2 regions of the Planococcus donghaensis genome follow, and region 1 is predicted to be linked to the other one. Evidence: riboswitches for the same ligand, from Rfam matches in the RefSeq annotation. Region 1 holds a riboswitch; the other holds the start of a gene.
The links. Region 1 has a riboswitch for S-adenosylmethionine ahead of sat (sulfate adenylyltransferase). Riboswitches for the same ligand answer to the same signal wherever they lie in the genome.

Region 1 (15,494 bases):
ATGATTAGCGAAGGCGGCATTCAAGCGATTCAATCGTTTATTGTGGTGACTGCCATTCCGGTTTCGTTGCTATTATTGCCAACGTTCTGGGCGGCACCTAAAGCTGCAAAAATCATGTTTGAAGATCAATTTGGTAGAAGTGTAAAATCGAAAAATAGAGCAATGGGAACAAACCCATTAAAAGACTTATAAGTAAAACCAATTTTCAATACAAAATATAACATCGCCAGCAGCTCATCATGAGTATGCTGGCTATTTTTTTAGAAAAACTAGTTATGTTCAAATTATGACGGCGCTTACAATAATTTAACTTCATATGACAAGTGTCACTAGTACCGTAAAGATTTGTCATGTATGTTAGCGTTAGTAGATAGTGGGTTCTTATATGGAACTTGCACTTAGAGGAGAATATCTTATGAAGAAAATAGCTTGGATTACGGATACAGCTGCACAACTAGACGATGCTTTTATCCAAAAACACGATGTATACGTTCTACCACTTAGTGTTGTATTTGCAGATGGAGAATACAGAGAATCCATTGACTTAACACAAGACGAATTTTACGATAAATTAAAATTAGCGAAAGTTTCACCGAAAACATCACAACCAGCCATTGGAGAAATGCTGGCTTTATATGAAAAATTAGAAGAACAAGGCTATGACTTTGCAATCGCTGTTCATTTATCAAGTGGATTGTCAGGCACATTTGAAACGGCCCAAACGGCTTCTGAAATGACCGACTTTAAAGTTTATCCAATTGATTCGAAAATTGGTTCTTTTCCAATGGTCAAAATGATTGAAGTGGGGAACGAGCTGCTTGCAAACGGTAAAGAAGTAGAGGAAGTTGTCGCTACAATTACAGAAATGACAGGCAAATCAAAGTTGTCTTTTATTCCATCTAGTTTAAACCAATTACACAAAAGTGGGCGTGTTTCTGGTACGCAAACGTTTTTAAGTAATTTGCTAAATATTAAAGTGGTGATTAGTTTTGTTGAGGGTAAAGCAGTAATGACTGAAAAAGTGCGTACAAACAAGCGTGCAAAAGACCATGTGATGTCACTATTGCGTGCAGATATGGCTGCAGGTTCTGTACCAGAAGTGGCTGTTATTCATTGTAATAATGTTCCGGACTCAGAAGTATGGCAAAATGAGTTGTTGCAAGAATTTCCGAGTTTAAAAGTAGAAATAGCGGCTCTAAGTGTTTGCGTTGGTGTCCATGCAGGAGACGGTACGACTGGCTTGAGCTGGGTTAGTTATTAATTAGAAGACGAAAAAGACCGCTGATCCCAGATCAGCGGTCTTTTAATTTCGATAAAAACTTATTTGTTCATAAATGCTTTGATTTCTTCTTTGTCCATTGATGAATCGCATTTTACGTTTACTGTGTTTTCATTTGTATAGATGAAACCAGGAACGGTTGGAATGTTGAACTCATTGCGTAGTGAAGTAATACCCGTCATATCATCTGATTCTACACTGTTTACGTGGTAAACCTGAGTAGCTGTTTCATCAGCAACTTCTTTTAGTTTTTGGACGAAAGTTTTGCAAAAAGGACAAACTTCTTTACCTATGTAAAGAACGGCTTCCGAATCCCCTTTTAGTAATTCTAGTGCTTTTGTAGAATTAATTTTTTCGAAACCGGCTATGTTTTCTTGATAAGTTGTCATGTTCAATCAATCTCCTTTCTCTACTAACTTCATTGTACAGTATGAGGAGGGTGGACCAAAAAGTTATGCTTATAAGAGAAAAAGAGAAAAAATGATTTATGGAGAAACTCATGGATGCATATGTTAAACTTTAGGGAATAGAGGATAGTGTTGTAGTAGAGATAAAAACAAGACGGATGAATTCGCCTGACAGTGGATTAAAGGATAAAAGGTGAATATGAGAATAATCGAGGTGCTATATGACGACGATCTTTCAAGAATTAGAGACGTATAAAAATTTTGATGAATTAGCTAGAGATGTACTGGATCTTGCAAAAGAAATTTTACCTAACCAATTAATTTATATAAGTTCGATTAGTGGTACGCAGCAAGTTATTTTGAAGATCTCAAATGAGACCACAAGTATTATCGCAACTGAAGGCATGATGTTAAATCTCAATGACTCTCTTTGCAGAGCTGTTGATTTTGAAAAGAAACAACCTTTAGTCTATGAGAGCATTATGGAGGCTGACAGTTTAGAGGATTTGAAAAATGGACTTGAAAAAGCCAATATTAAATCTTATTTGGGCATTCCAATTTCCTTTGTGAATGGCGATCGATTTGGTACGTTGTGTGCTGTAAATGATAAGGAAAAACATTTTGACGACAAAAGTATTACATTGCTGCAAAGAATTGTTAAGATGTTTTCATATTATTTGGACCTAGAGCGCATTGCCTATAGAGATTCTTTGACAAACTTATACAATAGACGTTACCTTTCCAATTTTTTTGATGACCAGCAAGAAACGGAAGGTTGGATTTTCTTCTTGGATTTGGATGGGTTTAAAAAAGTAAATGATGTCCATGGTCATGATGCGGGCGATATCGTGTTGGAAGATGTTGCGGTAAGGCTTCAAAATTTTGTGAATGGACATCCGGATGCTTTAGCATTCAGGTTGGGAGGAGACGAATTTGTTATCCACTTTTCCCGTGTCTCGGATATGGAAGAAATGAGTCGATTGGCGGAACAAGTATTGGAGAGGTTGACGATTTGGGATCCTCACTACCAACTGTCTACCAGTATTGGCATCGCTATGTATCCTGGCGATTGCACGGTAAGCTTAAAGACGCTTCTCAAAAATGCAGACTACGCCTTGAACCAGGCAAAAGCATCAGGGAAAAACACGTACAAATTTTTTGAACTGTAATTCGCAACATAACGCTGCAAGTCGATGAATCATGGAAGCTGCTATTTCAAAGACGTCAACTCGTATCCTTAGAGTTGACGTTTTTTAGATGCCTAAGGAGATATTGTTTAAAGCACGTCTCTTTCCACAAGCAGAGGATTCGTGTAAACTGTATAAGGTTAAGAAAAGTAACAGCATCTAAATACATTTACTCGTTATGGATTTGCCTTATAGATACAACAAGAATTTTAGATGATAGAAGAGTGATCATCTCACCATGAAAGGATTGGAAGTTGAATATGAAAGAGAATTTCTGGCGTGATTTACCACGACCATTTTTTGTTTTAGCGCCGATGGAAGATGTGACGAATGTAGTGTTTCGCCATGTAGTGGCAGAAGCCGCAAGACCAGATGTGTTTTTTACTGAATTTACGAATACTGAAAGCTACTGTCATCCGGAAGGGATTTTCAGTGTGCGTGGCCGTTTGACGTTCACGGAAGATGAACAACCAATGGTTGCTCATATATGGGGCAACAAGCCTGAGCATTTCCGAGAAATGAGTATCGGAATGGCCAAGCAAGGATTTAAAGGTGTCGACATCAACATGGGTTGTCCAGTACCGAATGTTGCAGCTAAAGGAAAAGGAAGCGGATTGATTCGCTACCCGGACAATGCAGCAGAGATCATCCAAGCAGCTAAAGCAGGTGGTTTACCCGTAAGTGTGAAAACACGTCTAGGGTACACAGATGTAGATGAATGGAAAGGCTGGTTGACGCATGTCTTTGAACAAGACATTGCAAACTTGTCGATTCATTTACGTACGAAAAAAGAAATGAGTGCAGTGCCTGCTCATTGGGAACTGATTCCAGAGATTAAAAAGCTTCGCGATGAAATAGCGCCAGACACCCTATTGACGATCAATGGTGACATTCCAGATCGTCAAGTCGGATTAGAACTTGCTGAGAAATACGGCATCGATGGTGTCATGATTGGACGCGGAATTTTCCATAACCCGTTTGCTTTTGAAGAAGAGCCAACCGAACATAGCCCGAAAGAGTTGTTTGATTTACTGAGATTGCATTTAGATTTGCATGATAAATATTCTACAGAAATTGAACCAATTGCATTTAAACCACTTCGACGTTTCTTTAAGATTTATGTGCGCGGTGTACGTGGTGTGGGCGAATTGAGAAATCAATTGATGTATACGGAAACCACAGATCAAGTGCGTGCGTTATTAGATGAGTTTGAAGTGTTAAATGAAGCGGAGAGTTCAGTAGAAACAAACGTGTAAATTTAGCTTTATGAAAGCCATCACCAATTTTACGAATTGGTGATGGCTTTTTAAGTGGAAGGGAGAATTCGCAACACCAAAGTATTTTTACTAATTGACTTCACATAAGGGAATCGTTATATTAAATGGCGAAGCAGATAATAGGGGTGAATCGATTGACACCAGACGTGGAGTTGGAAAACTTAAATTTGATTGATTTATTAAGTGAGCGTCATATAGCGACACGAAGAATTACAGAGCTGGCTTGGGATAAAGAAAGCGATATCCAGATTTCGAATTCCGAGTGGCTTATAATGGCCCACATCTACAAACAACAACCCACAATTGCGTCGGTCACAAAAAATTTAGACATTACTCGTCAAGCAACACATAAGTTTATTAAAAACTTAGCTGCTAAAGGATTAGTTGAAGTACAAAATGTGGAGAACAATAAAAAAGAAAAATGCATTAGACTAACGACGTTAGGTGAAGAGTGTCATGAAGAACACGAAGTGGTAAAAAAGCAACTTGAAAACCAAATCGCTAAAAAAATTGGTGTAGATCAATTGAAAATCTTAAAGGATATTTTAAAAGGTGACTGGGAAATTTAGTTATACCTAAAGAAAAGAGCCGCTTCCTCAATTCGTTGAGGAAGCGGCTCTTTTTAGGTGGTAGATTAATTAATTGCTTGCGGTTGTTCATCCGTGATCAAATCGTTAATCATTTTATTGATTTCTTCAAAACTCGTATCCAGTGCATGGGCAAGTTCTTTAAAAAGAATAATTTGTGTATTGTTCAAAAGGTTATAGTCGTGTTCATATAAAGACTCTTTTTGAATTTGAGTATCAAACTTTTTACGTAATAATCCGTTGATAACACCTGCAATTTGCATGCGGTCACCTGACTGGACTTTCTTTGGTTGTGCTTTTGGGTTTTGTGGAAGATCAGCTTCTAGTTCGGGTTGCTTAAAGACCTCAATAATTGCGAGTGCTTCTTCTCGTTGAAGGAGCTTTAGCATGACAACCTTGTCGTTACCAACTGGTGTGCTAATCGTCACTAATGTATTCTCTAAAGGTTGCAATTGATAATATTGCTTAGTGACATCTGAAACGGTTACGTCGTAAATGTCGTTAATCTTACAAAGGCCGTGGGTGGAATAAATGATATGATCTCCAATAGCGAACATCCTTTTTCCTCCTCAAATGTAACTCATCTATTAATACTATAACATACATGGAAAGTATTGTAAACTTGGTTGACGATTTTGCTTAGTTGAAAAAATTTAAAAATATATCTTTAAACTAAGTTTAGAAATGAGTAATAAAGGGAATAGAAGATACTATTAGTTTTGCATTGCCAAAACGGGGGTAGAATGAGATGAAAAGCATCCAAGAAGCAAAGCAGTTGATTAATGCGGAGAAGCTCAAGCATTACAATGAAAGATTGGCAGATATAGAACGAGATTTGGATTTTTTCTATGAGGAATCGGTAGAAGATGAAGAGTCTTTAAAGATTATCCAAGAGTTAAAGAACAACGTTGAACGTTTAAAAACAATAAAGAATAGAGAAAAACAAGAGACGGTCAATTGAGGCTGTCTCTTTTACTGTCTTCAGGACAGACTGGTAGACAGGAGAATATATGCTATCATTAGAGAAGGATTTAATGTAGATAACAAGGATACTGGAAAGCAACAGGAGGAAATTAAATGGACAATAATGATTTATTGATCAGACTGCGTTATGCGTTGGATATAAAAAATAAAGACATGGTTGAAATTTTTAAATTGGGTGGCATTGATTTAAGTAAGGAAGAAGTATTGAAAGTGTTGACGAAAACTCCTGAAAGTGATGAAGAAGATGACGACAGCATATGGATTGATTATGAAGAGCATGATGATTATATTAAAGCCGAAGATTCCCTTTTCGAATCCTTTTTAAATGGCTTTATTATTTTTAAAAGAGGTCGTCAAGAGCCTAAACCGGGCCAGCCAGAAGTGCCATCACTAACTAATGAGCGTTCCAATAACTTACTGCTGAAGAAAGTGAAAATCGCTTTGCAGTTAACTAGCGAAGATATGTTAGCGATTTGGGAGTTAGCAGGAGTTACGGTTACTAAAGGGGAATTAGGTGCCTTGCTTCGTAAAGTCGGTCATAAAAATTACAAAGAATGCGGCGATCGCTACGCGCGGAATTTTCTAAAAGGATTGGCGATTAAGTACCGAAAATAAAAACACCCCAAAAGTTAGAGTTTAAATCTAACTTTCGGGGTGTTTTTATATGGCGAAATATAGTGAAGAGTTTAAGATGAGCAACGCTTTAAAGATGCGTTGGCAGACTCTGATTATTCAACAAAAATTCTATTTAGCTAAGGATTTTCAGCAAAAGAAAAATGGCTTACTGTTAGTCTATATTTTGTTTCGTCTTGTCTACAAGCAACTGTAATTCACGAAGTGTCTGCTGCTGAATAGCGTCCTGTAAAAAGGATTCATCTAGAAATGTGCGCAAATAAGCTTTTTTGTCAGGACTAGAAATCCTGGCTTTTTTTATGAGCAGCCTAGCAGCAAAAAGAAATTCGAGGTATTGGTCATAGCGGTCATCGAATTGATTAGCCAATTCTTGGTTAATTTTTTTTGCGAGCATGGGGCTTGCCCCATTCGTTGACACCGCAATACTCAATTTTCCTCTTGTGAAATGAGCGGGAAAATGAATGTTGCCGAACTCAGCTTCATCAACAGCATTCACTAAGCAATTTGGGGGAGCCGCTTTTCGTGCAGCTACATTACTAACGGGGTCATTCGTTGCAACAATCAGCATAAAAGCTTTTTCCAAATCTTGATACTCAAAATTTCTCGGCTTCCAAGTGACCAGTTCTTGATCTGCCCATCGGATTATTTCAGCAGTCGCAGTTGGACTAATGACAGTCAATCTTGCCTCTTGATCAACCAAACGTTCAAGTCTACGTGTTGCTATATGTCCGCCTCCAACAACGACTACTTCTTTGTTTTTTATATCAATCATGATGGGGATTGTCGTCATGTTTTCTGCCTCCTTTATGCATTTAATACTAGCAAATAAATTCTAAGAAGAGTTATAAAAATAAATAATTCGCTGAATTCTTAAAAAAATAAGCACTACAGTGGAGCATTATTCGCATGACGTTACTGTTTGTGATTGATTTTTTGCAAATATAAATATAAAAAAACTTAAAACATAGTTTGACACTCGGAATAGTATAATATATACTTTGTGAAATCAAACATTTCAGACAATTTTCACTAACAATTGAATAGACGTTCTTATCAAGAGAGACGGAGGGATTGGCCCTGTGATGTCTCAGCAACCCTCCTTTAAGGAAACGGTGCTAACTCCAATAGGCTTGTTTTAGCCTAGAAGATAAGAAGATTGTTTGGCTTTTTAGGACCTTCTTCTTATTGAAGAGGTCCTTTTCTTTTTGCCTGAATGTCTGGATAGTTTGGTCTCAGAGCGCTTTTTCAAGAACTAACACGTAGAAAAAATCACATTGGAGGTAATATCATGACAAGTAAAGCACACGGTGGAGATTTGGTAAATAGACAGTTAGTCGGCACTGCAAGGGAACAGGCGTTGAAAAAAGCAGCATCTCTTTCTTCGATATCCATTTCGGATTGGGCTATCTCAGATTTAGAGTTGATCGGTATTGGCGGCTTCAGCCCATTGACAGGCTTTCTTGGACAAAAAGATTACAGCAGTGTTTTACAAACATCACGTCTAAGCGATGGCACGGTTTGGAGCGTGCCGATAACGCTGTCCGTTACAGAAAAAGAAGCGGACCGCTACCAAATCGGCGACCACATAGCCTTAAAAGGCGAAGATGGAATTATTTATGGCACGCTCGAGTTAACCGAAAAGTATAGTTATGACAAAGTATTAGAAGCTGAAAAAATTTACGGTACCACAGAAAAAGCGCATGCAGGTGTAGAGAAATTATATACACGTGGAAAGATTTACTTGGCAGGTCCGATTATCTTGTTGAACCGTCCAGATCACAGCGAATTCGCAGAGTTTCATCTAGATCCTCTTGAAACGCGACAGTTGTTCAAAGACCTTGGCTGGAAAACAATTGTTGGTTTTCAAACACGTAACCCGGTGCATCGTGCGCATGAATATATTCAGAAAGCCGCCTTGGAAGTAGTCGATGGCTTGTTGCTAAATCCATTAGTTGGTGAAACCAAATCAGATGATATATCCGCCGCTGTTCGGATGGAAAGTTACCAAGTCATTTTGAAGCATTATTATCCGCAAGACCGAGCACGTTTAGCCATTTATCCTGCGGCTATGCGTTATGCCGGTCCAAAAGAAGCTGTTCTCCATGCCATTGTCCGGAAGAATTACGGATGCACGCATTTTATTGTCGGACGTGATCATGCAGGTGTCGGAGATTATTATGGCACATACGAGGCACAGGAATTTATCAGTCAATTTGAAGATGAATTGGGTATTCAAATTTTTAAATTCGAACATTCTTTTTACTGCAATTCTTGTGAAAATATGGCGACAGCCAAAACTTGCCCCCATGATGCAGAACACCATGTTCATCTAAGTGGGACAAAAGTTCGTGAATTACTTCGCAACGGAGAAAAGCCACCGAAGCAATTTTCCCGTCCGGAAGTAGCCGATGTGCTGATCAAAGGCTTGCGGGAGACCGTAATTAGTAACTAATTAGAGGGTGGTTGCCTATGTCAGTCCAAATGATTTTTGTGCTTATTGTCATTGTCGGCATGGTCAGTGCGTTACTTTTTGAAATTGCTCGTCCGGATATGATTGTGTTTTTGGCATTGGTAGTCTTGCTGCTATCTGGAATTTTAACGACAGAAGAAGCATTGCGTGGGTTTTCAAATCCAGGAATGTTGACGATTGCCTTGTTGTTTATCGTAGTCGGTACTGTGCAAAAGCATGGCCTAATCGATCAGATGATGATCAGTTGGCTGAATAAAGGAAAAAGCTTGAAAGGTTCATTGTTTCGCATTTTCCTTCCATTGCCTTTGATTTCTGCTTTTTTGAATAATACGCCCATCGTAGTGACGTTAACACCATTATTGAAAAAATGGGCTGAAGAACGCAATATTGCCCCTTCTAAAGTATTGATTCCTTTATCGTATGTAACTATTTTAGGTGGCACCATCACTTTGATGGGAACTTCTACTAATTTAGTCGTTCATGGCATGTTGATCGATTATGGTCTAAAAGGATTTTCGCTGTTCGAATTAGCCATTGTCGGAATTCCCATCACCATTGTGGGATTGATTTATTTATTTACAGTTGGCAATATGCTGTTGCCTGAAAATAAGGGATTCAGTAAACAAGTTATAGAAGATTCACGAAACTATATTGCTGAAATGATGGTCGAAGAAATATTCCCGCAGATCAATCAAACAGTAGAACAAGCTAGACTGCGAGAGTTGAAAGGGGTGTACTTGATCGAAATTATTCGTGGCGAGACACGGATTTCCTCGGTTAGTTCCAAAACCGTCATTCAAGCCGGAGATCGCTTGATTTTTACAGGGCTGATTTCCACGATTACTGAACTTCAAAAAAGAAAAGGCTTGAAGTTAAAAACCGGAACCGATTTGCAATTGGATGATTTAAAAAATGGCAATACGCAGCTTGCAGAAGCAGTTGTTTCACATGAATCAACCCTGTTGTCGAAAACCATTAAACAAGCTCAATTTCGCTCACGTTTTGATGCAGGCGTTATGGCGGTGCATCGCAATAATGAACGCATTAAAAGCAAAGTCGGAGATATTATCTTACGGCCAGGTGATACCTTGTTGTTGCTTGCTGGAGCAGATTTTGTCGAGAAATACCAGCAATCCAATGATTTTTATGTGGTTTCCTCTATGAAAACACCAAAATCTTTGCAGGAAAGCCGTTTGGTCGGTTGGTTTTCTTTACTCGTGTTAGTGACCGCGATTGGCTGTGTTATTACAGGATGGTTGACGATGTTCAAAGCGATGGCGTTAGCAGTAATTCTATTGCTAGTAACCAAATCAATTTCTATGGAAGATGCAAAGAATGATGTGCAGTTTAACGTGTTGCTACTGATTGCGAGTGCATTCGGCGTTGGAGCAGCTATGACAAAAACGGGTTTAGCACAATGGATGGCAGATGGCTTATTAGCGGTCGGACAACCATTCGGACTGTTGGCAATTTTGATTTTGATTTACTTATTGACTAGCGTTTTTACAGAGTTGATCACTAATAGTGCTGCAGCAGTCTTAATGATTCCAATAGGTATCGAAATGGCTAGCTATCTGCAACTCGATCCAATGGGTTTTGCGGTTATTATCACCATTGCCGCTTCTGCTAGTTTTATTACACCTATCGGCTACCAAACCAACTTAATCGTTTATGGACCGGGTGGCTACAAGTTTATGGACTACGTCAAAGTTGGGACGCCACTGAGCATGTTGGTGATGACGGTAACCATCACAATTGTTTACTATTACTGGTTTTAGGAGGAGAAAAAGATGAGCAAAGCAACCAATATTGTTTGGCATGAATCGACTGTTACAAAAGAAAACCGACAAAAATTAAATAATCACAAAAGTGGGGTGCTCTGGTTTACCGGATTATCGGGATCGGGAAAATCGACAGTTTCTGTCAACCTTGAAAAAGAAATTCATGCGCTCGGAATACGCACTTATTTGCTCGATGGTGACAATGTCCGTCATGGTTTAAACAAAAACTTAGGGTTCAGCCCAGAAGATCGCACTGAAAATATTCGTCGAATCGGTGAAGTTGGCAAGTTAATGACGGATGCAGGTGTTTTGACTTTGACCGCTTTTATCTCACCGTATCAGGAAGACCGTGCTCAAGTTCGTGCGCTACTTGAAAAAGATGAATTTATCGAAGTATATGTAAAATGCGGAATAGAGACGTGCGAAAGTCGAGATCCAAAAGGTCTTTATAAAAAAGCAAGAACTGGTGAAATCAAAGGGTTTACCGGGATCGATGCCCCATATGAAGAACCGATAAATCCAGACATTACCATTGAAACTGATAAGCAGACTGTAGAGGAGTCCGTACAGGTTATCATCGAATATTTGAAAAAAGTCGGATATCTCGGCTAATGAATTTTAGCTAAAGGAGGAATGTGGGATGAGCCATGCATTACTGTATGAGCACTTTACAGAAGATCCGTTTAAAAACCTGGTGCCAAACGATGATTTAAAAGGTGCTGCAGATGTGTTGCGGTGGGCCTATGATTCTTATGGTGAGGACATTGTTTATGCTTGCAGCTTTGGGGCTGAGGGCATGGTGTTGATTGATTTGATTTCTAAAGTGAAAAGCGATGCAGAAATAGTGTTCTTAGATACAGATGTTCACTTTGACCAAACATATCAATTGATTGATCGTGTTAAAGAGCGTTATCCAACATTGAATATTCGGATGAAAAAACCACACATCACGTTACAGGAGCAAGCCAATCAGTTTGGCGATAAACTTTGGGGAAGTCAGCCAGACAAATGCTGTGACATCCGTAAGGTCAAGCCACTAGAACAAGCACTTTCTGGTGCAAAAGCATGGATTTCCGGCTTGCGAAGAGAGCAATCGGCAAGCCGCAGCCAAACCGATTTTATCAACAAAGACAATCGCTTTAAGTCGATTAAGGTTTGTCCACTGATTCACTGGACATGGGACGATGTCTGGCAGTATATCCATTTGAATAGCTTAGAATACAATGTTTTGCATGATGAGGGGTATCCGAGTATCGGTTGCAAACATTGTTCGTTCGCAGTTACCACTGAAGGAGACAGTCGTGATGGCAGATGGCAAGGTTTCACAAAAACAGAATGTGGTCTACACACATAATTCTACCGGAAAAATATTATAAACTAACGATCAGAAAATGACGCACTCCTCGTTTCTCTGATTAAAAAAAGGAGTCTAGGAAGCTTATGAAAAAAGTTTATTTAGTTGGTGCGGGTCCAGGCGACCTTGATTTAATCACAGTGAAAGGCTTGAAGGCGATTCAAAAAGCCGATGTCATTTTATACGATCGCTTAATCAACAACGAGTTGCTAGACGAGGCGAAAGAACAAGCGCAATTGATTTACTGTGGCAAGAAGCCCGATAACCATTCATTAAAACAAGATGAAATCAACGAGCTGCTGTGCCGTTTTGCACTCCAAGGAAAAACGGTAACCCGTCTTAAAGGGGGCGACCCATTTGTTTTTGGCAGAGGAGGGGAAGAAGCAGAAGCTCTGGTCAATCACAACATTCCATTTGAAATTGTTCCGGGCATTACAGCAGGAATCGCAGCACCCGCCTATGCAGGGATACCAGTAACTCACCGTGATTATAGTTCGTCAGTAGCTTTTATTTCTGGCGTTAGCAAAGTAGGTATAGATCAAGAAGCGTACTGGGAGCATGTGGTCAAAAGTATGGATACACTGTGCATCTATATGGGTGTCAGCAAACTCCCTGAAATCTGCAGCCGATTGATGCGCCATGGCTTAAAAGCTACAACGCCAATCGCTTTAATTGAATGGGGAACGACAGAACGCCAGCGAACCGTCACCGGTACATTAGCAGACATTGTCCGACTGGCACAAGATTTCGAAAACCCGTCGATGATTGTGGTGGGAGAAGTGGTTCGTCTGAGAAGTAAATTGCAATGGTATGAGCAGTTAAAAGATGAAAAACAATTTCAGCTTGCCGCCTATGTAGGATAAAGGAGTTGAAGATATGCAGGCTGTATTATACGTAAGTCATGGAAGTCGTGTTAAAGAAACGCGTCAGGAAGCTCTAGCGTTTATGGAGCAAGTATACAAAAATGTGGATGTGGTTCTTCAAGAAACGTGTTTTTTGGAGTTGGCGAGTCCGGATATTGCTACAGGAATTGACAGGCTGGTTCAACAAGGTGCAACGAAAATCGCTGTTGTGCCGGTATTGCTGTTAAGTGCGGGACATTATTACAAAGACATTCCAGACGAAGTGAAAAAAGCAATTGTGCATTATCCAATGATTTATTTTACTTATGGCAAACCACTCGGTGTTCAAGATCGCTTAGTTAAGATTTTAGTTGAGCGTTTAGAGGAAACAGGAGTAGCACGTTTGACAGACGCGAGAATTCTACTAGTCGGAAGAGGGGGCAAGAGTTCTGAAATCACTCATTCGATTGAAAAAATCGCCACGGAATTGGCTATCAAAATCGACGTGGAAAACGTAGATGTCTGCTATTTAGCAGCGAATACACCAACATTTGATGAAGGGCTACAAGTAGCTATCCGTTCTGGTAGCAAACAGATTTTTGTGCTCCCTTATTTGTGGTTTACAGGAAAGTTAGTGCAATCTATGGATCAGAAAATTAGCGAGTTATCTTCAGGAAACCCCGACATCCTGCTTTGTGGGTATTTAGGGAATCACCCAGCTATGGTGACTGCCCTCACTGAACGTGTGCATGAAGCTATACAAAATGAACAGCAATTAGCAGAGTGAATAAAGAAAGGAGCGACTGCGTATGAATGGATTGGCTGGAAAGAAAATAGGAGTGGCAGCAGTTCGTGCAGCTAAAGAAATCAGCGTGTTGATTGAAAAACAAGCTGGTACGCCAGTCATTTTCCCAATTCAAGGACGTCAGCGGCTAAACGAAGCCATTAGCGCACAGAATATTACGGATTTTTTAGGTGAATCTTTTGACTGGGCCATCTTTACGACAGGGATCGGTGCAAGAACATTAACGGATTGCGCAACCACTATGGGCCTTCACTCTCTTTATGTAGACAAGCTGAACAACACTAAGCTAGCAGTTCGTGGCAGTAAAACGATGAAGTGGGTCAAAGAAAAGAAGTTAGCCCCAATTTATGTTTCAGAAGATGGCACCATGAGTAACTTACTTGCAACTTTAGCACAAGATTTTAAAGATAAAAGCCCGCAACGAATTTTTTTACAAGCCTATAACTTAGATGATCACAAGTTAAAAAAGATTTTGGAAGAAGAGGGTCACTCTGTTTACTTGTCTCGACCTTATGCTTACGAAAAACCAGATCCCTTGGTCGTGAACGGCTTAAAGCAATCGATTGTTGAACAGTCTTTAGACGCTATTGTTTTTACGAGTAAAACGCAGGTCAATAACATTTTTGGTGACCAACAACAGCCAAACTTGATCAATGCTTTTAATGACCGTGTGTTGGCAGTTGCTGTCGGAAAAGTAACTGCCAGTGCACTAGAAAGTCAGGGTATCAAGCAAGTGCTGCAACCAAATCATCAAAAGATGGGCGCCATGATCGTAGCGATTGAGCATCATTACAGGCGACTGGCAGAGAATTAACTAAGAGCGCTTTGCAAAAAATCTATTCACAAATTATAGAAAAATAAAACGATTTCGAGGTGAAGAATGTGCAATTACAAACAATGAACAGTCCGTTTGACCAAGAACAAATAGAGCTTATCAATCGCTTGTTGCCTATGTTAACAAACAACCAAAAAATTTGGTTGAACGGCTATTTAGCTGGCACCCAGTCAGCTGCTTCAGTAGCTGTGGAAGAACAACCCGGCTTGGAATGGTATGCCGAGCAAGCCGAAGTTATAGCTACCCGCGAAGTCACTATTTTGGTTGGCTCTCACACGGGCAACTGCCACACCGTTGCCAACGGCATTTCAAAAAAACTGCAAGAAAATGATTACCAAGTCACGCTTACGCCAATGGATGAGTTTAAACCAAAAGACTTGAAAAAAGTTGAAGATTTGCTGGTCATTACGAGCACGCATGGCGATGGTCATCCGCCAGATAATGCGTTAAGTTTCTATGACTTCTTACACAGTAAGCGGGCACCAAAACTTGAGCATGTTCGTTTTTCAGTACTTTCTCTTGGAGACAGCTCCTATGAATTTTTCTGTCAGACTGGAAAAGATTTTGATCAACGTCTCGAAGAGTTAGGCGCAAACCGCTTCCATTCACGTATCGATGCAGATTTGGATTTTGAAGAAACAGCAGCAGAGTGGTTTGCAGGTGTATTCAGTATTTTAAACAAAGCAAAAGAAACCGATCGGCCAAGTGCTTTAGCAGATGTTGCTGCACAAAATACAGCCTCCATCAGCCAACCAATTTACTCGCGCAACAATCCGTTCCATGCCGAAGTTTTGGAAAACATAAATTTAAATGGTCGTGGCTCGAACAAAGAAACCCGTCATTTAGAGCTCAATCTCGAAGGCTCTAGTCTTCAGTATGAACCAGGGGATAGCTTAGGAGTGATTCCAAAAAATGAAGAACAGCTGGTGGATCAGTTACTTTTGGTAACAGATTGGAATCCGGATGAAGAACTTGTTATTAACACACAAGGCGATACGGCTTCATTGCGCGATGCATTGATTACGACCTTTGATATCACGAGTTTGTCGAAAC
Region 2 (15,494 bases), 1.5 Mb from region 1:
TTTTGACTAACAGGTAAAATCGAGCCGTCTTTAAGTGTTAACTGATAGTTCGATGCAATATCTCGAGAAATTTCTTCTATATAATCGATATTAACGATATAAGACCGATGAATAGGCAAAAAATTATCTGGCAATTGATGTTTTAAGTTTTTCAACGTATGTATTGCACAATACGTTTCCTCGTCTGAATAAAACCACGTTTTCTTTTGACTGCTTTCAATATGAGAAACTTTAGATACAGAAACAGGACGCCAAGTATCTTCATACTTGCCTGTTAAAAATCGAATTGGCTTGTTTTTACGAACTAAATAATCTGGCGGCAAAATAATAACGAGTACGCCCTCTTTCTCACCTAGCTTGACCGGGTAGCCAATGCCGTAATAAGGTACACCAAAAATAGACTCTTCGACAAACATTTCAATTCGCTGTCTTTCTTTTTTCGCACGGGCAGCAATACTACCTGGAAGAACGGGCTGACCTTCTCGAATCTGCAAGTCATGAACTCCCGCTTTATAGTAGATATAACTATCTTCTACTGCAATGGCAATCGATGCTTCTTTCGGAATCCAATCCCCAATAATAAAACCCATTTGTTCCAATACGGTATTTTCCATACCTGACTCCCCTTTCAAATGTGCTTATCGCCACATAGCCGCTTTTGTCGCTGAATAATCTCTTTTATCTTATTTAGAAGACAGTTAGAATTTTCTGTTATATATTAATATACATCAAAACAAACTGTATTAATACAGGAGAATAAATTTTTTTCAGAAAGGGATGATTTATTTGTTAACAAAATCGACTATGACGATAAAAGGTGAAGAAGTTCCAGGAATGGAAACCATTTTAACTCCTGAAGCATTGGACTTTATTGAGAAGCTGCATACTACTTTTGATAAGCGGCGCGTCAAACTTTTGGAAAAGAGACAAGTACGTCAAAAAGAAATTGATGCCGGAAAAAAATTAGATTTTTTGCCAGAAACAAAGCATATTCGCAACAACAATTGGACAATTGCTCCCCTTCCTGAAGATATGCAAGATCGCCGTGTTGAAATCACAGGTCCGACAAATCGCAAAATGCTGATTAACGCATTAAACTCAGGAGCCAAAATGTTTATGGCAGACTTAGAAGACGCAACTGCACCCAACTGGTTTAACGTTATTGATGGCCAAATCAACTTACGAGATGCGGTTCGGCGACAAATTGATTTTGAAGTTGCTGAAACCGGAAAAAAATATGCGTTAAATGAAAAAACAGCAGTTTTAATGGTTCGCCCTCGTGGTTGGCACTTAATGGAGAAAAACATTCTTACTGATGGACAGCCGATTTCCGGTAGCTTAGTCGATTTTGGATTGTATTTTTTTCACAATGCGCAGGAATTGATTGAACGCGGGACTGGTCCTTATTTCTACCTCCCAAAAATGGAAAGTCATTTAGAAGCACGTCTTTGGAATGATGTGTTCGTTTTTGCACAAAACGAATTAGGCATTCCCCAAGGGACGATACGTGCAACGGTATTGATTGAAACCATTATGGCCGCTTTTGAAATGGACGAAATTTTATACGAATTACGCGAACATTCAGCCGGCTTAAACTGCGGACGTTGGGACTATATTTTTAGTGTGATCAAACGTATGCGGAATTTACCGGAATACATTTTTCCGGATCGTTCACAAGTAACCATGACGGTACCCTTTATGCGTGCATATACACAACTGTGTATTAAAACGTGTCACAGACGTAATGCACCGGCGCTTGGCGGAATGGCAGCACAAATTCCCGTTAAAGGAAACGACGAAGCCAATGCCGCGGCTTTTCAAAAAGTGGCGGAAGACAAACGACGTGAAGCCATGGACGGTCATGATGGCACATGGGTCGCTCATCCTGGCATGGTCGCGATTGCGATGGAACAGTTTGACGAGCACATGCCTACGCCAAACCAAATTGATAACAAACGTGAAGACGTTCAAGTTACTGCTGAGCAATTAGTAGAAGTGCCTACTGGTACGATTACGGAAGATGGATTACGCTCGAATATTTCAGTTGGGATCCAATACATTGCCTCTTGGTTATCTGGAAACGGTGCAGCTCCAATTCATAATTTAATGGAGGATGCTGCAACGGCTGAAATTTCCCGTTCGCAAGTATGGCAATGGATTCGCCATCCAGAAGGAGTTTTAGAGGATGGACGCAATATTGACATTCCTCTCTTCCACAAAGTGATTGAAGAAGAAACAGCTAAGATCAAACAAGCTGTTGGAGACACAAAGTATTCAACCGGTAATTATGCGGAAGCCCGTGAGTTGTTTACAAATCTTACTTTACAAAGTGAATTTGCTGAATTTTTGACACTGCCAGGTTATGAACAACTAAACTAAACTATTGGAGGAGATCAAAATGAAAAACACTCAAACTTTCGAAACGCGGACAAAAAAAGAATGCCGGGAATGTGGCTGTGTGATCAAAGAACGCCGCGAATCTATTATTTATGAATGTGAACGTTGCATTGCCAATGCAGAAGAATAATGCAAAAGAGGAAAACCAGTAAATATGGTTTTCCTCTTTTTTTCGTTAGTATGTTATTTTCTCTAATAATCTCTGTTGATTGTTAACTTGAATTTTGCCGATTTTACCTGCTGTTGGAACGATGGCCTCCCCCTCTAAATCAAACGTTTCGGGTTTACCTGTTTCGCTTTCAAACAGTACTTGGAATGTGAAAGTATACAAAGTCTTTTCGGTTTCATTTTGGATGATTTTTATATTATCCGAGCTTACTTTGTATTCACGATCCGACAAGCTATACATAAAAGCATCTGTATTCTTATATGTTTCATACGCATTATCGGTAAAATAAAGAGCATACGTATCGTCCATGTACGCAATTAATGCTTTATATTCCAGTGAATTCAACCAAGCATTATACTGTTCTTCATCCATATCACCTGTTTGACTGTCCATTGCAGCATTCCATAATTCGCGGTACTTTTCGTCTGGACCGTTAAATTGTTTTTCAATAACAGCTTGAATGGCCGCTTTGTCTTGTTCAATAGAATCACCCACTTTTTCAGTTTCTGTTTCTATTGCTTGACCATTTTCTGAACATCCAGCAATGAGTAAAAAAGAAACAATCATTAAAAATAGCCCGATAAGTCTTTTGGTCTTTATAAAGTTGTCCATGCTTTATTCCCCCTTTTTGTGTGATAAAAGTAGAATTAACTAGTATACGAAGCAATTCTCAAAAAGTTCCAGTTTTATTGTATTAATCATTTTCGTCCACTTTAACGACCATCAAGCTCTTTGTTCACAAAACAAAAAAATCACCTTTAACGTCATGCTAATGACGTTAAAGGTGATTTTCTCTTTACTCTTGGTTGGATGATTTAAAACGATAACGGTTGTCATCTTCAAGTTTGTTAAAAACTTCAATATAGCGAGTGCCACCTTGTTCGCGTGCATTTGGTGTATCTTCACCTTCTAGAATTTCGTCAAGCGGGCGCGCTTCGGGTTCAATGATGATTGAATCAAAGTCATCCATCAATCCTTGGAGTTCACTGTAATTTTCAATATTCTTATCTTTTTTTACTTCTTCAAATAGACGGTCTGATTCGTCTTGTGTTAATTCTACATACCCGACCGTGATTTGTTGTTTTTCCATCGTAAAACCTCCTGTAGCTTAATCCACTATTTCTTTTTCCATACCCGTAAAGTTAAAACACGTAAACCTGCTACTGGTATCTACTGGAAGAAAATCCGGATTTCAGCTATGATGAGAGCAATAGAAAAAATGAGAACCGGAGTTGATTTCTTTGCGCGTAGCCATATTTGATTTTGATGGAACTTTATATTCAAAAGAAACTTTCCAGCTAATGATGAGTCATTTAAAACACCATCCAGAACATAGCCTACGTTATCGTCAATTTTACCGGGCAATTATGCCTCCTTACATTGGCCATCGCTTAAAAATCTATCCGGAATGGAAAATGCGTGAACGTTCGGTTCAAGCTTACTTGTCTTCGTTGGAAACTTTTACAAAAACTGAACTCGAACAATTTTTCGGAGAGATTGCAGATCGAATGCACGGGGATATGAACCCAACGGTGGTAAAGCGTTTAAAAGAACATGTGGCAAATAATGATTACGTCATGCTCGTTTCTGGAGCCTTTACTCCATTACTTCACGCCGTGACTGAACAATTACCCATTAAAACCATTATTGGGACAGAAGTTCTCTATAACAATAATATATTAGATCACCAGACACCTTTGTCACATATACAAGGTACGCTGAAAACCAAAAAAATTAAAGAAGCACTAGAAGGCTGGGATATTGACTGGGCTAACAGCTATGCATATGGCGACAGTCCTTCAGACTTACCTGTGCTTGAACTTGTCGGTCACCCTGTTGCCGTTCAACCAAAGCCGAAATTACGTACAGTTGCAGAACGTCGTAATTGGGAAATCATTTAATCATAAAAAACGGACCGCAATTTGCGATCCGTTTTTCTATGCTTCCTCTAACACTTCAATACAAATTTGAATCCCCTTTACAAGGTCCTCATGCGACCAACTAGGAATCCGGCCATGTTGAATGGCCAATTCATGTGACGCCGGAATGTGAATAAAACCCGTTTTCAATGAGGGTTTATTATGTTTGGCATAATGCAGCCCTTCATACATCACGTTATTACATAGATATGCACCAGCTGTATTTGAAATTTCTGCGGGCAAGCCATTCGTTAATAGATGATCAACCATTTTCCGAACGGGTAAAGTAGACATATAAGCTGCCTCTCCTTCTTGTCGAATCGGCTCATCAACTGGTTTGTTGCCTTCATTATCAACATCCCCATCTTTGACATTCAAGGCGATTCGTTCTGGAGTAATTTTATACCTCCCTGCTGCAAGTCCTAGCGAAATCACAGCATCCGGATTTTCTTCTTCGATAAGCTTGAGTAAAAATTCTCCGGACAAATTAAAGTCTACAGGCATTATTTTGCCGACAACTTGGTAATTTCCGATTGTTTTCCCATCTAACACTTCTACTATTTTCATCGTTGGATTAACTGTATAATCCAAAAATGGCTCAAAGCCAGTTAACAGTAATTTTTGCAATCTAATCTCCCCTTTATCGCTATTATACGCAAACTCCTTTTTCTTGCCTAACCCTCTCTTTTACCGCTCTTGAATTATCAGAAAATATAAACATTAATTTTATCTAAAAATAGCTTTCCAAACGTTTTTCAATGTGTTAAAATTCATTAAAATGAATAAACATACATAATACAGGAGGAATATACATGATTAAGAAACTATCATTCATCACATTATTTGCATCATCTGCATTACTACTAGGAGCTTGTGGAAGTGCTAGCGAAGACGAAACTGGAGCTTCAGAGAAAAAAGAAGTATTGGAAATGGGAACATCTGCAGAATTTGCGCCATTCGAGTCGCGTAACCCTGAAGGCGATATTATTGGATTTGATATTGACCTTGCAAACCACATTGCAGATGAACTAGGATACGAACTTGAAATTACTGATATGAAATTTGATGGCTTGATCGGCGCTTTGCAAAACGACCGTGTTGATATGGTTATTGCGGGTATGTCTGCAACCGACTCTCGTAAAGAAAACGTCGATTTTTCAACAGAATACAATCATTCTGGTGAAATGTTCGTGACCGCTAAAGATTCTGAACTCTCAAGTCTTGAATCGTTAGAAGGCAAAACAGTTGGTGTTCAACTTGGAACGATTCAAGAAGAAGGTGCGAAAAGCATCATCGCTGACGAAGGCATCAATTTTGAATTAAAAGCTTTAGACGATTCGGGTGCATTAATACAGGAAATTTTATCTGGCCGTATAGATGCTGCCTATATGGATAAACAAGTTGCACTTGGTTATATCGAAGCCCAAGATCTTGGTGCATTTGATGACCCAACTACAGCTTCACCTGGTATGGCCGTTGCTTTCCCTAAAGGAAGCGAGCTTGTTGACAAGGTCAATGCAGTACTTGCTGAAATGGAAGAAAGTGGCGCACTCGATGAACTAAAAGAAAAATGGTTATCTGAAGAAGAGTAAACTTACCTGTAGAAAAGAGTTGTAATTTATGAATCTTGATTTTTCACAAATCGTTCCTTATATCCCTTTCATGTTGGAAGGGATATGGGTTACGTTAAAATTCGTGTTTTTCGCTATTATACTTGGTTCAATTCTCGGAACCTTATTGGCTTTGTTCAAAATTGGTAGCATTAAACCGTTGCGTTGGTTTGCTGACGCTTATACATCCATCTTTCGGGGAACCCCTTTAATTTTGCAATTAATGATAATTTACTATTCCATCCCCCAATTGATGGGATTTGATATTTCACCATTTTTGTCAGCAATATTGGCATTTGGCCTTAATTCATCTGCATACATATCAGAAATAATCCGTGCTGGAATTCAAGCTGTCGATAAAGGTCAAGTGGAAGCGGCTCAAGCTCTTGGCATTCCTTACAGCGCCATGATGAAAGACATCATTTTACCTCAGGCCTTGAAAAACATCTTGCCTGCTTTAATGAATGAATTTATCACTTTAACCAAGGAATCTGCCATCGTCTCTACCATCGGGTACCTCGACCTTATGAGGCGTGCACAAGTAGTTGGTGCTGATTTGTTCCGTAATTTTGAGCCTTTACTGTTTGTCGGTGTCATTTATTGGTGTCTTGTGATGGGCTTAACGATGATTGGTAGAGTGTTTGAACGGAGGTTGAAACAAAGTGATTAATGTACAAAATTTATACAAGAAGTTCGGCACGAATGAAGTACTTAGTGATATTTCAGCTACTGTTAACAAAGGAGAAGTCGTTTCAATCATCGGTCCTTCTGGTTCGGGTAAATCGACTTTCTTGCGTTGTTTAAATTTGTTGGAAGTTCCGACTTCTGGAACCATTGAAATTAACGGCAAAAGTTTAACTGCTTCTAAAAAAACAATTCATAAAATCCGCCAAGAGATTGGGATGGTGTTTCAACACTTTCACTTATTCCCTCATTTAACGGTACTTGAGAATTTAACGTATGCTCCGATAAAAGCAAAAGGGATTAAAAAAGCGGAAGCAGAAATGAAAGCTCGGCTTTTACTTGAACGTGTGGGCTTATCTGAAAAAGAAAAAGCATACCCAAACAGCTTGTCAGGCGGCCAGAAACAGCGCGTAGCCATTGCTCGTGCCTTGGCAATGGAACCAGAGCTTATGCTCTTTGATGAACCAACATCAGCACTTGATCCTGAAATGGTTAAAGAAGTTCTTGATGTTATGAAAGACTTAGCACAATCAGGGATGACGATGGTTGTTGTTACGCATGAAATGGGCTTTGCTCGTGAAGTTGCAGATCGTGTCATCTTTTTAGATCACGGTGTGCTAGTCGAAGAAGGTCAACCTGTCGAATTTTTCAGCAATCCAAAAACCGAACGTGCAAAAGATTTTCTCGATAAAGTATTGTAACAGGTGTCCTTTGGGCACCTGTTTTTTTATGACTATTCTACGTTTTTTTTATTTGTTCATTCGATGCTCAAATGTCAAACAGATTCCCCGCCTTTCACATGTTATAATCAGATCTGGCAATCTTGCAGAAAACAGAGGTGGAAAATGTGTTTAGAAAGATAATTATTTTGATAAGCGTTGTATTTTTCATGTCGCTGTTTATTTTTACAGCAGTCATGTTTTTAAAAAATGAAGTAGAACTTTACTCCGACAACAATTTAACGTTAACGCTTGAAAAACCAACATTCATTTCTCTTAAAGAGCCTGAGGTTAGTGAAAATGAATCAGACTTAACACAGCTTTACCAACTGACATTCCTCGGCTTGAATGTGGGGACCTATACCCTTGTTGACCGTTCTTTTTCGAATGGGACTTCTATTATTTTTGAAGAGATTAAAAATACAAGTTGGGTCCCTTATACATTTTCAATGAATATTAAGGGCCTAAAAGACGCAGACTTTAAATCTTGGAATCCTCAACCAACTGTCCGACTCGACGAAGACGTCTATGGTTCCGATCCGACTACCAATCCTTATGGTATTTTCACGACTCCGGATGGCGAAATGTTGATTGGGAATGTGTATGTATCACGGAACCTTCAACTGGGTAATGGCAACTGGGTGCAGGAGCTCCGCCATGAAATTACCGAAATGACAGTAGAAGAAGGTGCTCTCTCAAAAAACCTTTGGCTTCCTCCTAAGCACACAAGTCAGACTTGGTTAATGGCTTCGCCAGAACCGTTATTTGATACAGAAGAACTGGAAGAGGAGTGGATTGCCTTCACCCTTGAAAATCGTCTATCTCAGTTAAACTGGTTAACCCCTGAAGGTCCTTTAGTGAAACTGGAATTGACGGATGACCCTCGAACACAGCTGGCTTATGGGTATATTAATAAACGGACTGCAGATTTAACTTCCTTGGAATGGAATGAAAAATCCTCTGCTGCGTTTTTTGAATCCATGATATTAAATGCAGAAATCAATAAACCTTAATATAAGGTCAAGCTCTTCTTTGGATATTAAACAAAATATTCTGTATAATAGAAATGAATTAAAATTCTTGTTTTTTGTCAGGTGGCTGCTGATTATTAAATAAGGAGGTTGGTCATAATGGAACGTAAAGTACTTGATCCGCAAGAAGTCGAACGTCGACTAGATGAAGACTTTAATGCAATTCTGAATATGATTGGCGAAGGTTCACCCGATTTTGCAGCCGATGAGGAAAACGAGATATTAAAAGAACGGCGCCGCGAAGAAGTTAAAGCTAAAGATCTTCATTAACATTAAAAATCACCTCTCTATAAATAGAGAGGTGATTTTTTGTACATATTTTTTCTTAGTGCATCATTTCTGCTAGATAATCGTATGACTTCAGGCGCTCTTCGTGGTAGAAAATTGGTGAATGGACAATCACTTCATGAGCACGTGTTTTTTGGATAAAGTTTTTCAGTTTTTGTTTCACGAGCTCGGGAGTTCCGACCATCATCGATTCAGAGTTTAATTTATCTCGGAAGATCGCAATTTCGCGATCTGTCCAAACGTCCTCTAACTTATCGATTGGTGGCTGGAATGTGGTTGGCTCTCCTCTCATCAACGAGAACATTTGCTGTTGGGAGGAAGTCGCTAACCATTCTGCACGTTCTTGTGTTTCCGCAATAATAACATTTACCCCAAGCATGGCATATGGTTCCGTTAATGCTTTAGATGGCTTGAAATTTTGATGATACAACTGCAAAGCTTGCATCATATAATCAGGAGCAAAATGACTAGCAAATGAAAACGGTAATCCTTTTAAAGCAGCAAGCTGCGCACTAAAGCCACTTGAGCCAAGTAGCCACATCGGCACTTTCATATTGGTTCCTGGGAAAGCACGAACACGCCCCACCGGATTTTCTGAAAAGTAATTTTCCAACTCCGCTACTTGTTGCGGAAAGTCTTCCCCATTGCTGTGTAAGCTTCGGCGCAATGCATGAGCAGTTGCTTGATCACTTCCGGGCGCACGTCCTAACCCCAAGTCAATGCGTCCGGGATAAATTGTTTCTAACGTACCAAACTGCTCAGCAATCACGAGTGGTGCATGATTTGGAAGCATTACGCCACCCGAACCTACACGAATCGATTTAGTCGCACCAGCAATATGGCCGATTAAAACAGATGTAGCCGAACTACCAATTCCCGGCATGTTATGATGCTCAGCTAACCAAAAGCGATTAAATCCAAGTGACTCCACATGTTGTGCTAACTCCACGCTATTTTTGAATGCCTGAGCCGTTTCCGCACCTTTATTAATCGGCGCCAAATCCAGTACAGACAACGGAATATCTTCGAATTTCTTGTTTGACATAATGACTTTCACTCCTATTCCTCTCCATTGTAGCGATGTTTTACAAAAACATCCCTTTTCCTGCTCATGAAAGAAAAGCGGAAGCTGCCGTGTAGATTCGACGGGCATAAGACGCTCTGGCAAAGCGGCGTTTTTCCAGCCGCACAGCTAGAGTAGCTTATGACCCGAGAATCTGGCAGCTGGAGCTAGACAACACGAAAAGTGAAAGTGCCTGGTCAGCTCCGACAGGCATAAGACAGACCAGCAGTGTGGCGTTCTTTGCCACGCAGCTGGGTTGACTTATGACCCGAGGAGCTAGGCACTTGCAACTGGACAACATGAAAAGCGGAAGTGGCTATGTAGTCCCGACAGGCTTAAGGCAGAACACGCAGGAAATCCTGATTTCCGTAGTGGGCTGACTTAAGACCCCGAGGGACTAGCCACTAGAGCTAGACAACACGAAAAGTGAAAGCTGCCGTGTAACCTCCCTTTTTTTCTTTCAATTCAAACTAATTAAAATCTTCTCTTGCTTTTCGCCTTCAAATGTTTTATGATAAGAAACATCGAAACAGAAACACCCTAAATTTAATAAGATATTTCTTATCTAGAGAGACGGAGGGATTTGGCCCTGTGAAGTCTCAGCAACCAGTCCGACGAAGACTACGGTGCTAAATCCAATAGGCTTCGCCTAGCAGATGAGAAGAATATGTTTCCTAACAGAGGCTTTCTTCTTAAAAGAAGAAAGCCTCTGTTTTATCGTGGAGAGGATGAGCAAAATGACAAAACACAGTTTAGAAACTTTATTGGTTCAATTAGGGAATCGTAGCGATGCTGCGACAGGAGCGGTAAATCCACCTATCTACTTATCCACCGCTTATGAACATCAAGGTCTTGGGCAATCGACTGGCTATGATTACACACGGACGAAAAATCCGACACGTTCTGTTTTAGAAGAAGGATTTGCTGAACTTGAAGGAGCAGATGCCGCATATGCATGCAGCTCTGGAATGGCCGCGATTCAACTAGTTTTGTCTTTATTCCGACCAGGCGATGAACTATTAGTGCCAGAAGATATTTATGGCGGTACGTATCGCCTATTAGATCATTTCGCAGCCGCTTATAACATCCATCCAATATATGCTGAATTTAAAAACGTAGAAGACACAGAAAAGAAAATAACGATAAACACACGGGCTCTTTTTATCGAAACGCCTACCAATCCGCTTATGCAGGAAATTGACCTGGTATCTTATGCCGCATTAGCGAAAAAACACAAACTGCTATTAATAGTAGATAATACGTTTTTAACACCTTTTTTCCAGCAACCTATCCAGCTTGGAGCTGATATTGTCATTCATAGCGCCACTAAATACATCGGGGGTCATAATGACGTATTGGCTGGCCTTGTTGCTGCTAAAGGAGAGAAGATATGCGACAAACTAGCCACATTCCATAACTCGGTTGGGGCTGTTCTCTCTCCTTTTGACTCTTGGTTATTAGTTCGAGGGTTAAAGACATTACCATTACGTATGAGACAACACGAAGCGAATGCCAAAGCAATTGCAGAATTCTTGTCTCATCAGCCGGTTGTATCGGACGTATTGTATCCGGGGAAAGGTGGTATGCTATCTTTCCGTTTACAGGAAGAAGCTTGGATTGGACCCTTTCTAGAAAACATTAAGCTCATCACGTTTGCTGAAAGCCTTGGCGGTGTCGAAAGCTTTATCACGTATCCTGCCACTCAAACTCACGCAGATATTCCTTTTGAAGAACGGACAAAGCGCGGCGTATGCAACCGTCTGCTACGATTCTCTGTAGGCGTTGAACTAGCCGAGGATTTAATCGCTGACTTAACACAAGCATTTTCAAAATTGAAAGAGGAGGTTGTTGAATATGACCGATCGTATTGAAACCAAGTTTATTCACTCTACTGGAGTTGATCCACTTACTGGGGCCGTTAACGTACCGATCTATTTGTCTTCTACATTTCATCAGAAAAGCTTAGATTCTTTTGGTCCGTTTGATTATAGTCGCTCAGGTAACCCTACGCGTCTTGCACTTGAAGAAACAATCGCAAAACTTGAAGGCGGCACACGTGGCTTTGCCTTTTCATCAGGAATGGCTGCCATCTCTTCGGCATTCATGCTTTTGTCTTCTGGTGATCATGTACTTGTTTCCGAAGATGTTTACGGGGGTACTTACCGCTTTATCACAGAAGTATTGGATAAATTTAAGATTGAATATACATTTGTAAATATGACCAATTTAGATGAAATGGCCAATGCTATTCAACCTAATACAAAAGTTATTTACTTAGAAACGCCTTCAAATCCTGTTATGAACATCACAGATATTGAAATCGCTGCAAAATTAGCAAAAGCAAATGATTGTTTAACATTTGTCGACAATACTTTTATGACCCCCCTTTATCAAAACCCGTTAGAACTTGGTGCTGATATTGTGCTACACAGTGCCACAAAATTTTTGTCTGGTCATAGTGACATTATTGCTGGACTCGCTGTTACGAAGGACGAAGAGCTTGGCAATCGCCTCGCCTTTATCCAAAACACGTTTGGGTCTGTTTTAGGCGCACAAGATTCCTATTTGCTAATTCAAGGAATTAAAACGTTAGGGGCTCGTTTAGGTCAATCATCCGAATCCGCTCGTGTGATTGCTGAATACTTGCACAATCATCCGCTAATCGAAGAAGTTTATTATCCAGGATTTTCATTCCACCCCGGCAACCCTATTCACGAACGTCAAGCAAAGAGTGCAGGAGCTGTCCTCTCTTTCCGCTTAGCTGATAAAAAGTCTGCTCGAACTTTTGTAGAGCATTTAAGAATTCCCGTATTTGCAGTCAGTCTTGGTGCAGTGGAATCGATCTTGTCCTATCCAGCCACAATGTCTCATGGCTCTATGCCAAAAGAAGAACGTGAAAAACGAGGAATTACCGATGGCTTACTACGTTATTCAGTTGGTCTCGAGCATACGGATGACTTAGTGCAAGATTTGAACCAAGCACTTGTTCAAGTAGCCCGACGTAACGGATTAAGTATTGCAAATTGAAGGCGTTAATTGTTACTCCTAAAAGCATCTATTACCTTAGCTGGTAATAGATGCTTTAGCTTTGCAAAAAAATGAAATTAATCATCTCATTTTTTAGACACAATTCCAAAAAAAATAAGATAGTTGGCTGTTTCTGATTGACATTCTCAATTAGCTCTTTATAATTGAGGTTGAGAATGATTTTCATTTAACTTCTCAATTATATACTAAAGGGAGAGACATCCATGAAGAAATCTTTATATCTCATTTTAGCATTACTACTTCTTGTTTTAGCAGCATGTGGAAACGATGATGCAGCTGAACAAAAAGATGAAACAGATGGTAATGAAGTTAATCTATATACAGCAAGACATTATGATGTCGACGATGAACTATATAAAAAGTTCGAAGAAGAAACAGGTATTAAAGTCAATTTGATCAAAGGTGACGCTGACGAACTACTTGAGCGCATCAAACGTGAAGGCGACGCTACTGAAGCAGACTTATTTTTAACTGCTGATGCCGGCCGTCTATACCGTGCTAAAGAAGATGGCTTATTGCAATCCGTAACAAGTGACCTATTAGACGAGCAAATTCCTGAAAACTACCGTGATACCGATCAAATGTGGTACGGCTTAACAAAACGTGCTCGTGTAATTGTATACAACCAAGACACCGTAACACCTGAAGAATTATCTACGTACGATGCATTGACAGAAGATCAGTGGAATGGCCGCGTATTAATCCGTAGTTCTGAAAACATCTACAATCAATCGTTACTTGCTTCATTTATCGAAATTGACGGTGAAGAACAAGCAAAAGAATGGGCTGCTGGATTAGTTAAGAACTTTGCACGTGACCCTGAAGGTGGAGATCGTGACCAAGCAAAAGCGATTGCAGCTGGAATCGGTGATGTGGCGATTATGAACAGCTATTATTTTGGTCAAATGTTAAATTCTGAAGACGCTGCTGAAGTAGAAGTTGCAGAAAATCTTGGGATTTACTTCCCGAACCAAGACACAACAGGAACTCACGTTAACGTTAGTGGTGCAGGCGTTGTAAAATCTGCGGCTAACAAAGACAATGCCATTAAATTACTTGAATTCTTATCTGCACCTGAAGCACAAGGGACATTTGCAGAAGCTAACTATGAGTATCCAGTAAACTCAGCTGTTGAACCGTCTGAGCTACTGAAATCATGGGGCGAATTCAAAGAACAAGACATCCCACTTTCTTCATTGGGAGACAACAACGCCAAGTCGATTTTAATCTTTAACGAGGTAGGCTGGAAATAATCAAAAAGCTCTTCCCTTGCTGTGTTCCAAAACGGCAAGGGATTTCTGACGATTGGAAAGGTGACTAATGCTATGCAACGAAGACTCGCTAACATAAATATTTGGACGGTCGCAGCCATCGCGATTATTGCTGCACTGTTTTTGCCGAACATGACAATTGTGACAGGTTTATTCACCCCCTCTAATGAAAATTGGGAGCATATGAAAGAATTCGTCCTATGGTCGTTTGTCAAAAACTCTTTGATCCTCGTTGTTGCCACAGCAGGTTCAACGATTTTCATCGGTCTGAGTTTAGCTTGGCTGATTGCTCAGTACCAGTTTCCTTTCCGAAAGTTTTTAAAATGGGCTTTGATTTTGCCTCTATCTATCCCTCCTTTTATCGGAGCATATACCTATCACGGAATCTTCAATTATACCGGAGTGATTCAGTCCACACTTCGCGGACAGTTTAATATGGAACTCAACCCGGTATACTTTGACATCATGAATTTGCCAGGTGCAATCTTTATCTATACCGTTTTCTTATATCCTTACGTTTACACCATTACACAAGTGTTTCTATCTCAACAATCTGCGTCGCTTATTGAAAGTACACGACTTCTCGGAAAAGGTCCGTGGCGAACGTTTTTCCAAGTGGTTGTCCCAATTTCACGAATTTCGATTATTGCAGGTGCTAGTTTAGTCATTTTAGAAGTATTAAACGATTACGGTGTGGTGAAATACTATGGCATCCAGACATTTACGACAGCAATCTTCCAAAGCTGGTTTGGGTTAGGCGATATTGAAACTTCGATTAAACTTGCAGCTTCTTTAATGGGCTTTGTTATTGTTATTTTGCTGATTGAGAAAATCCTGCGTGGTAAACGTCAATACAGCTACTCATCCACTAAAGTACGCCCGTTGCCGCTCATTCGGTTAACCGGATGGAAAGCATTTGCAGCAGCCGGCTATGGCTTTACAATATTAGCATTAGGCTTTTTCATTCCAGTTATTCAACTAATCGACTGGACAATCTTAACTTTTGGTACAATTCCGTTAGATGAGTTTATGTCTTATATCAAAAACTCAGTGTTTGTAGCAGGCATTAGTGCTGCTACCATAATTGTATTCTCATTAATTGTTGGTAATTTTGCCCGTCTAGTACACGGCAGGTTAGCTAAATTGTTGCCAAAATTGACTGTTCTCGGTTACTCTATTCCTGGAGCCGTTATTGCAGTTGCTGTTGTAACTGCCTTTGTGGCATTAGATAATTTTTTAGCGCCACTCTATCAGTTAGTGGGCACAAAATCGACGCTCGTACTCAGCGTTAGTCT

Region 2: linked by a shared signal. The riboswitch ahead of BCM40_RS11945 (methionine biosynthesis PLP-dependent protein) and the one ahead of sat (sulfate adenylyltransferase) in region 1 are both predicted to bind S-adenosylmethionine.

What each region holds. Positions count from the first base shown of each region.
Region 1 is NZ_CP016543.2:546,427-561,920, forward strand. Features, by position in the region: gene BCM40_RS02875 (BCCT family transporter) at 1-192, shown strand, start outside; gene BCM40_RS02880 (DegV family protein) at 416-1,261, shown strand; gene BCM40_RS02885 (DUF6568 family protein) at 1,321-1,668, opposite strand; gene BCM40_RS02890 (sensor domain-containing diguanylate cyclase) at 1,908-2,855, shown strand; gene BCM40_RS02895 (tRNA dihydrouridine synthase) at 3,134-4,129, shown strand; gene BCM40_RS02900 (MarR family winged helix-turn-helix transcriptional regulator) at 4,285-4,719, shown strand; gene BCM40_RS02905 (CarD family transcriptional regulator) at 4,785-5,294, opposite strand; gene BCM40_RS02910 (hypothetical protein) at 5,486-5,698, shown strand; gene BCM40_RS02915 (YehS family protein) at 5,815-6,336, shown strand; gene BCM40_RS02920 (NAD(P)-binding protein) at 6,509-7,144, opposite strand; SAM riboswitch class I at 7,402-7,508, shown strand; gene sat (sulfate adenylyltransferase) at 7,643-8,806, shown strand; gene BCM40_RS02930 (SLC13 family permease) at 8,824-10,602, shown strand; gene cysC (adenylyl-sulfate kinase) at 10,615-11,217, shown strand; gene BCM40_RS02940 (phosphoadenylyl-sulfate reductase) at 11,246-11,959, shown strand; gene cobA (uroporphyrinogen-III C-methyltransferase) at 12,046-12,822, shown strand; gene BCM40_RS02950 (sirohydrochlorin chelatase) at 12,836-13,588, shown strand; gene BCM40_RS02955 (uroporphyrinogen-III synthase) at 13,611-14,420, shown strand; gene BCM40_RS02960 (assimilatory sulfite reductase (NADPH) flavoprotein subunit) at 14,489-15,494, shown strand, end outside.
Region 2 is NZ_CP016543.2:2,372,453-2,387,946, forward strand. Features, by position in the region: gene BCM40_RS11890 (LytTR family DNA-binding domain-containing protein) at 1-614, opposite strand, end outside; gene aceB (malate synthase A) at 778-2,379, shown strand; gene BCM40_RS16525 (YhfH family protein) at 2,399-2,527, shown strand; gene BCM40_RS11900 (hypothetical protein) at 2,573-3,178, opposite strand; gene BCM40_RS11905 (hypothetical protein) at 3,363-3,656, opposite strand; gene BCM40_RS11910 (HAD family hydrolase) at 3,808-4,467, shown strand; gene pcp (pyroglutamyl-peptidase I) at 4,504-5,112, opposite strand; gene BCM40_RS11920 (ABC transporter substrate-binding protein) at 5,298-6,077, shown strand; gene BCM40_RS11925 (amino acid ABC transporter permease) at 6,106-6,765, shown strand; gene BCM40_RS11930 (amino acid ABC transporter ATP-binding protein) at 6,758-7,480, shown strand; gene BCM40_RS11935 (hypothetical protein) at 7,627-8,511, shown strand; gene BCM40_RS16500 (hypothetical protein) at 8,629-8,799, shown strand; gene BCM40_RS11940 (LLM class flavin-dependent oxidoreductase) at 8,855-9,862, opposite strand; SAM riboswitch class I at 10,439-10,543, shown strand; gene BCM40_RS11945 (methionine biosynthesis PLP-dependent protein) at 10,618-11,751, shown strand; gene metC (cystathionine beta-lyase) at 11,735-12,907, shown strand; gene BCM40_RS11955 (Fe(3+) ABC transporter substrate-binding protein) at 13,132-14,181, shown strand; gene BCM40_RS11960 (ABC transporter permease) at 14,254-15,494, shown strand, end outside.